DNA from 3 places in the Planococcus sp. MB-3u-03 genome. Region 3 is predicted to be linked to each of the others. Evidence: riboswitches for the same ligand, from Rfam matches in the RefSeq annotation. Region 3 holds a riboswitch; each other region holds the start of a gene.
What was found. Region 3 has a riboswitch for cobalamin ahead of CW734_RS17380 (acyl-CoA thioesterase). Riboswitches for the same ligand answer to the same signal wherever they lie in the genome.

Region 1 (2,271 bases), 590 kb from region 3:
AATGAGCAAACGTACCGGTAAAGCCGTGACGATGCGCGAATTGGTCGACTTGGTCGGCCTAGACGCGGTCCGTTATTTCTTTGCGATGCGCTCCGGCGATTCCCATATGGATTTCGACTTGGATTTGGCCGTTTCCCAGTCCAACGAAAACCCGGTTTATTATTCCCAGTACGCACATGCGCGCATCTGCTCGATCTTGCGCCAGGCAGCGGAGCAGAACTTCACCGCTTCGACTGAGCATCTGGAGCTGTTGACGGACGAAAAGGAAATCGAAGTATTGAAGAAAATCGGCGATTTCCCACAAGTCATCGCAGATGCTGCAAAACTCCGTGCGCCTCACCGCGTCACGACTTATATCCATGAACTGGCGTCGAACTTCCACAGTTTCTATAACGCCAATAAAGTATTGGATGCTAGCAATGAAGAATTGACGCGTTCGCGCCTTGCCCTGATCGAAGGGGTTAAGACGACACTCGCAAATGCCTTGAAGACAGTCGGCGTCCAAGCTCCTGAAAAAATGTAGAAGACAACTAGAGCTTTCGGTGTATAATGGAGTCATCAAATCAACTGAATAGCAATCATGAAGGTGCTTATGTCTAAGAACATGAGTTAAAAGGGAAGCCGGTGCAATTCCGGCGCGGTCCCGCCACTGTATGTGAGAGCAAACTGCAAGGCCACTAGGAGATCCCGGGAAGGCGCAGCAAGCGATGACCACAAGCCAGGAGACCTGCCTTCATGAACACCGAACCGAAAGCTTGCGAGGACAGGCCGGACGCGCTTGTTTTTTGCGAACCCGTCCTGTAAGTCCTCTGCATCCTTTATGCAGGGGACTTTTTTAATGAAATGTGGAAGCGGCTGTTCAGCTCCGACAGGCATAAGACAATCTGGCGAAGCGGCGCTTTTTGCCGCACAGCCAGAGTGGCTTATGACCCGAGGAGCTAGGCGCTGGAACTAGCCACCAAGAAAAGCGTAAGCGGCTGAATGGAGGCTAAGCTAAATGCGCGACGTCCTGTCGCAACGCTTAGCTGACTCACATCCTGTGAGCCCCCGAGCGAGCGCTTGGTAGGGAAAAAACAAAACACCAGGAGGAATAAGGATGAAAAATATATGGAAATTCGGGACGGCTGCAGGAATGGCCGCAATTGTACTGGCTGGATGCGGCGACGAAGCGGCACCTGTCGAAGATCAAGATGTAGAAACACCGGCTGAACCGCCGTCGGAAGTAGCGGAAGCGGAATTCCCGGTTACCTTAGTCGATGCAATGGGCGATGAAGTAGTCATCGAAGAAGAACCGGAATCATTTGTTTCGATGATTCCTTCTAATACAGAAATCGCCTATGAGCTTGGGCTGGGCGAAAAAATGGTCGGCGTTTCGGATTTCGACAATTATCCGGAAGAAGTAGCAGATCTAGAAAAAATCGGCGGCCAAGAATTCAATGTAGAGAAAATCATCAGCCTGCAGCCGGATGTCGTTTTGGCCCATGAATCAGGGCTTGGCATGGGAACTGAAGGATATCAGCAGCTGCGTGATGCCGGATTGAATGTCTTTGTCGTAGAAAACGCAGAAACATTTGATGAAGTATATGAAACGATTTCCGTCATCGGCCAAGTGTCAGGCGCAGTGGAAGCAGCAGACGGGTTAATCGAGGAAATGGAAGCGCAAGTCGCGGAAGTTGAAGAACTGGCGGCTGGTGTCGACGAATCCAAATCGGTCTTCGTAGAGATTGGCAGCGAACCGGAACTTTATACAGCCGGTACAGGTACGTTCATCCATGAAATGCTGACAATGATTCAAGCTGAAAATGTCGCAGGAGGCGAAGAAGGCTGGATCAGCATGGATCCGGAAGCAGTTGTTGCGGCAAACCCTGAAATCATCATCACCACAGAAGGCGGTTATATCGAAAATGCTGCTGAATTGATCAAAGAGCGCAGCGGTTATGCAGATGTGACGGCTGTGCAAGAAGATGCCATTCATGAATTGAACCCTGATACTGTCACGCGCCCAGGCCCGCGTTTGACGGAAGGCTTGATGACATTGGCAGAAGTGATTTATCCGGAGACCTTCAGTGAGTAAATCTGCACTCGCCTATGTAGTCTCCCTAATTTTATTGGGCGGGGCAGTAGTGCTCGGCGTGACGGTCGGGACGGTACCGATTTCACCGGCGGTTATCTGGAATCCTTCATCGGACGAAGCCGCGGCGAACATCTTATGGAATATCCGCATGCCGCGTGTGGTGCTTGCGGGACTAGTCGGTGCGGCACTTGCGATTG
Region 2 (2,271 bases), 970 kb from region 3:
ACAGAGGCGATTTGTTCGATATCGCCGTATACTTCATCGAATGAAGTAGCCGATTCGATAACGAATACCGGAATGTCGGCATCTTCAAGTTGGGAAAGGGCAGGCGGTGCCTCGCCGGTTGAATAAGCCAAAACGACATCCGGGTCGAGCTGGATGATTTTCTCGGCATTGAATTCCACGGAATCACTGACGCGTTCGATGTCCTGTGCCGCTTCCGGGTAGTTGTCATAGTCGGTAACGCCGACCAATTGATCGCCGGAATCGAGTGCAAAGACGATCTCGGTGTTGCTCGGGATGAGCGACACGATCGTTTCAGGCGCTTGCTCGAATTCGAGTTCTTCGCCGCGGTCATCGGTGACCGTGTACGGTGCGTCGCTTGCAGTTTCAGTTGGCGTTTCTTCTGTTGTTTCGTCTGTTGCCGGTACTTCGGCAGTATCATCTTGGCAAGCACCGAGTGTTAAAGAGAGTGGAATGCTGAGTAAGAGAAATGATTTGATTTTCACGAGTGAGTCTCCTTTTTCTTCATGCGTTTTGTTGGATAGGATTTGCTGACGAATGGGATTTCATCGACGCCGTGCTGCTTATTGGCATACACGGCCATGACAAAAAAGACATTGGCGAGCAGGTTGGCATAGTCCATCAAATGCTCCGGCACTTCGCGCTCAAGCATCACATGGTGCAGGGCGCGGACGGACTTTTTCGCTTCGCTGCGGCAGACGTGAAGAATGCACGCAGCGTGGGTTCCTTGCGGCAGGACGAACTGGCCGATTTCCTCTTTCACTTCCGCCACGTAGCGGTCGTACAAGTCGCTGAGCTCGGCGAGGTCTTGTTCGGTAATCGCGAGTTTCCCGCGCACCGAGCCGTTCAAGTGATAAACCATCGGCTGCAGGCAGCGCAAATCATCGATGATTTGCGGGACATCGTTGACCGCGATGGCTTCGCCGATCCGTGTCGTCAAGGAATCGGTGCGGATCTCGAAATCGACCGTCGAAGCGCTTTCCCGCATGAACGGGTAGCACAGGTAGCGCATGTTTTTTTTTCATTTGTTCACCTCCTGGATAGAATCCGTAAATATCAGCAGACGTATCGCTTTCAAAAAGAGACAAAAAAAGCCACTCTCAACGAAGAGAGTGGCACGATTGCGAATATCCAGCACAAGGCTGTCCATAGGAAAAAGTTGCCGTAGATCCTCTTATCTTCCGAAGAGCAAAAATACGTTCAGAAAAAGGTAGGTCTCCTGGCTTGTGCATCGCTTTACTCTAAGGCCTTCCCGGGTCTCCCCAGTGGCATCTCTTATTTCATACGCACTTACAGTTGCGGAAACAGCTCCGGATTTTCACCGGATTCCCTGTTACGCTGACGAATCAGCACCTTTTCCCTGCATGATTATTTACTTAGTTTCAGTGTAGCACTTTTGATTTGGATTTAGGAGAGGAGAATGAAATTGTTTGGAGCTTGAATAAAGGTTACAGGGGAGGCACCGCGTCGGCCGCTTTGGGCATGGCTCCGTACATAGGCGAATGGATCATAATCAGTATTTCACTAGGAGTTGAAAAACGTTCGTAAAAGTCATCGAGAACCAGCGAACGTTCGTAAAGTGTTTTGGTATGTTTACGAACATTTTTCGCGCTTTATTAAGCTGTTTTGAGAGCGTTCGGAAAAGTGTACTTTTACGAACGGTTTTTGGACTAAGGGTCCATATGCTTATAAAATTTACAGAAAAGTTTATACCGCCTGTTGACTCTTCCGTTTACGGCAGAGTTATACTAATAATGAAAGCACAAACGGAGGTGGCTTATGTATAGTATTGGGAAAGTGGCAAAAGAATTAAACCTGACTGTTCGAACACTGCGCTATTACAATGAAATCGATCTATTAACACCTTCCCGAATTGCAGATTCAGGTTATCGTTATTATTCAAAAGAAGATATTCTAATTCTGCAGCGGGTTATCGCTTTAAAGAAACTAGGATTTCAATTAGAACAGATCAAATCTATTTTAAATGAAAATGACTGGGAGGACATTTTTGAAGAGCAATTGATTATTATTGCAAAAGAAAAAGCACACCTTGATTATCTGGAAAAAATGCTCAGGTTAACCCAGCAACTATCTTTTATTGAACAAGACATTAGTTGGACCAACCTATTCCAATACATAGGGCAAACGGGAGAAGATCAAGTTAAGCAAATGGCTTATTTGAAAGAATACTTTAGTGAAAAAGAAAGGAAGGTTTTTAACAATCCCCTATTTCATATGGGTGAGAAGGAATCT
Region 3 (2,271 bases):
CTAGCCGGCAACGTATACAGAAGCAGAGCTGGTTAATCATACTCCACACAATGAAATTTCCAAGCAGCCGAGCGCAAAGGGGTGAGCCGACGCAATAAGACAGGCGCTCTTCTTGGCTTATTGAGAGAGGCCAACCCAAAGTCCGGCGGTGACTACCAAGATGATGCATAACTGGAACGCCTGAACGATTTCACAAGTAAGCTCTCGCTGTCTTCACCGAAGCCTGCCCCGGGAAGCGATTTCCCCACTAGCCGGCAACTAACTAAAGAAATAAAACTATTTAAACAGTCTACTCACAATGAAATCTCCGAGCCGCCGAGCGCAAAAGGGTGAGCCGAAGCAATAAGACAGACGCTCTTCCTGGCTTATTGCGAGAGGCCAACCCAAAGCCCGGAGGCGACTACTAAAATGAAGCATAAACCAACCACTGGAACGATTCTAGAAGCAAACTCTCGCCATCTATACACAACCAGCAAGATTCAACGAACCACGTATCAAAAATTAACTACAAATTGAAAGTTTTATACGAAAAACACGCCAGCAACTAGACCCTTTTTCACTTTCTACAGGAAGTGCGAGAAAATCCTTGCGGCGAAATTCGAACTGGTCTATAGTGAAACTACAAGATTTGGTGATGATGTAAAATTTCAACACCATATATAGTGATACCGCAACAAAGGTGCCCAATATGGGCTGAATAGGGAATCCGGTGAAATCCCGGAGCTGTTCCCGCAACTGTAAGCGCAGACGAACCATGAAATCCCACTGTCCAATGGACGGGAAGGGCATGGGAGAGTGACGCGCGAGCCAGGAGACCTGCCTCTGTTGTCGTTTTGCACTTCTCCGGGAATTGGGAAGGATGACAAAGGTTTGGTTTGTGCGGCCCAAGTGTGCCCACCTAATTAACTTGCGTTTATGCCCCCATTCTCTTCGGAGAGTGGGGGCTTTTTTGTTTTTATAAGGAGGAATTCGTTATGCATAGAGAACAACTTCCGGCTGGCGTATCCAGGACCATCCAGTCCCGGCTCGTCTTGCCGCCGGATACCAATCATATGGGCACGATTTTCGGGGGCACCGTCCTCGCGTATATCGACGAAATCGCCGCCATCTCGGCAATGAAACATAGCCGCCGCGCAGTCGTGACCGCATCGATCGACAACGTCAATTTCCTGTCCTCGGCAAAAGTCGGCGATATCTTGATTTTGGAAGGCGTCGTCATTTCAACAGGCCGGACCTCGATGGAAGTGTACGTCAAAGCAGAATGCCAGCACATCGAAAGCGGCACGCGCAGTTTGACGACCACTTCGATTTTAACGATGGTGGCCGTGGATGCAGAAGGTCGGCCGACGCCGGTCGCAGGCGTAGTACCGGAAACGGAAAATGAAAAACGTTTGTTTGAGAACGCACAGGAGCGAAAAGAACGCCGAATGATCGCAAACGAATACGCAAAGGAGCTGTGTTGAAATGACTTTAGGGGCAGTAGAACGCGATAAAAAAATTCAAGATGCACTTGACCGGGTGTCGATGGACGAGCCGCATTGGACCTTCGAAGCAGCAGGATTGTATTTGGAGAAATTATACGAACAAGCTGCACAAACGCGCGGCTATAGCGCAGCGAACAAATACGATGATTTTTACGGGTTGATCGAGGGGCTGAGCCGACTCGGCATTTATTCGAAAGATTTGCTGGAAGCTTATTCCGAGGACGAAATCCGTGTATTAGGCCAAGAAATTGCGCCAGAACGCGATGAATTATTCAATTACATAGGCCTGTTTTTATTGGCGGATCGTTATTTGGCAAAAGACTATGACGGGCGTGTGTGGGAATTGCCGCAGGAGCGGTTTCTTGTCATCGCGATGACCTTGATGCAAAAAGAGCCGAAAGTGCGCCGCCTCGAACTCGTCAAAGAAGCATATTGGGCGATGAGCAATTTGTATATGACAGTGGCGACACCGACCTTATCGAATGCCGGGAAGAGCTTCGGGCAAATGTCCTCGTGCTTTATCGACACAGTAGCGGATTCGCTTGATGGCATTTACCAGAACAACTGGGACGTCGCGCGCCTCAGTAAAGACGGCGGCGGCCTCGGCGTTTATTACGGGAAAGTGCGCGCACTTGGTTCCGACATCCGTAAATTCAAAGGCAATTCGTCAGGCGTCATCCCGTGGATTCGCCTGCTTAACGACACAGCCGTCAGCGTCGACCAGCTTGGCCAGCGCCAAGGCGCAGTGGCAGTTTACCTTGATGTATTCCATAAAGACATCATGAAT

Region 1: linked by a shared signal. The riboswitch ahead of CW734_RS14460 (ABC transporter substrate-binding protein) and the one ahead of CW734_RS17380 (acyl-CoA thioesterase) in region 3 are both predicted to bind cobalamin.
Region 2: linked by a shared signal. The riboswitch ahead of CW734_RS05375 (hypothetical protein) and the one ahead of CW734_RS17380 (acyl-CoA thioesterase) in region 3 are both predicted to bind cobalamin.

What each region holds. Positions count from the first base shown of each region.
Region 1 covers NZ_CP025135.1:2,637,600-2,639,870, reverse strand. Annotated here, with positions in the region: gene argS (arginine--tRNA ligase) at 1-523, shown strand, start outside; cobalamin riboswitch at 568-749, shown strand; gene CW734_RS14460 (ABC transporter substrate-binding protein) at 1,097-2,074, shown strand; gene CW734_RS14455 (FecCD family ABC transporter permease) at 2,067-2,271, shown strand, end outside.
Region 2 covers NZ_CP025135.1:826,479-828,749, forward strand. Annotated here, with positions in the region: gene CW734_RS05370 (ABC transporter substrate-binding protein) at 1-503, opposite strand, end outside; gene CW734_RS05375 (hypothetical protein) at 500-1,030, opposite strand; cobalamin riboswitch at 1,211-1,390, opposite strand; gene CW734_RS05380 (MerR family transcriptional regulator) at 1,798-2,271, shown strand, end outside.
Region 3 covers NZ_CP025135.1:3,230,126-3,232,396, reverse strand. Annotated here, with positions in the region: cobalamin riboswitch at 661-838, shown strand; gene CW734_RS17380 (acyl-CoA thioesterase) at 975-1,463, shown strand; gene CW734_RS17375 (ribonucleoside-diphosphate reductase subunit alpha) at 1,465-2,271, shown strand, end outside.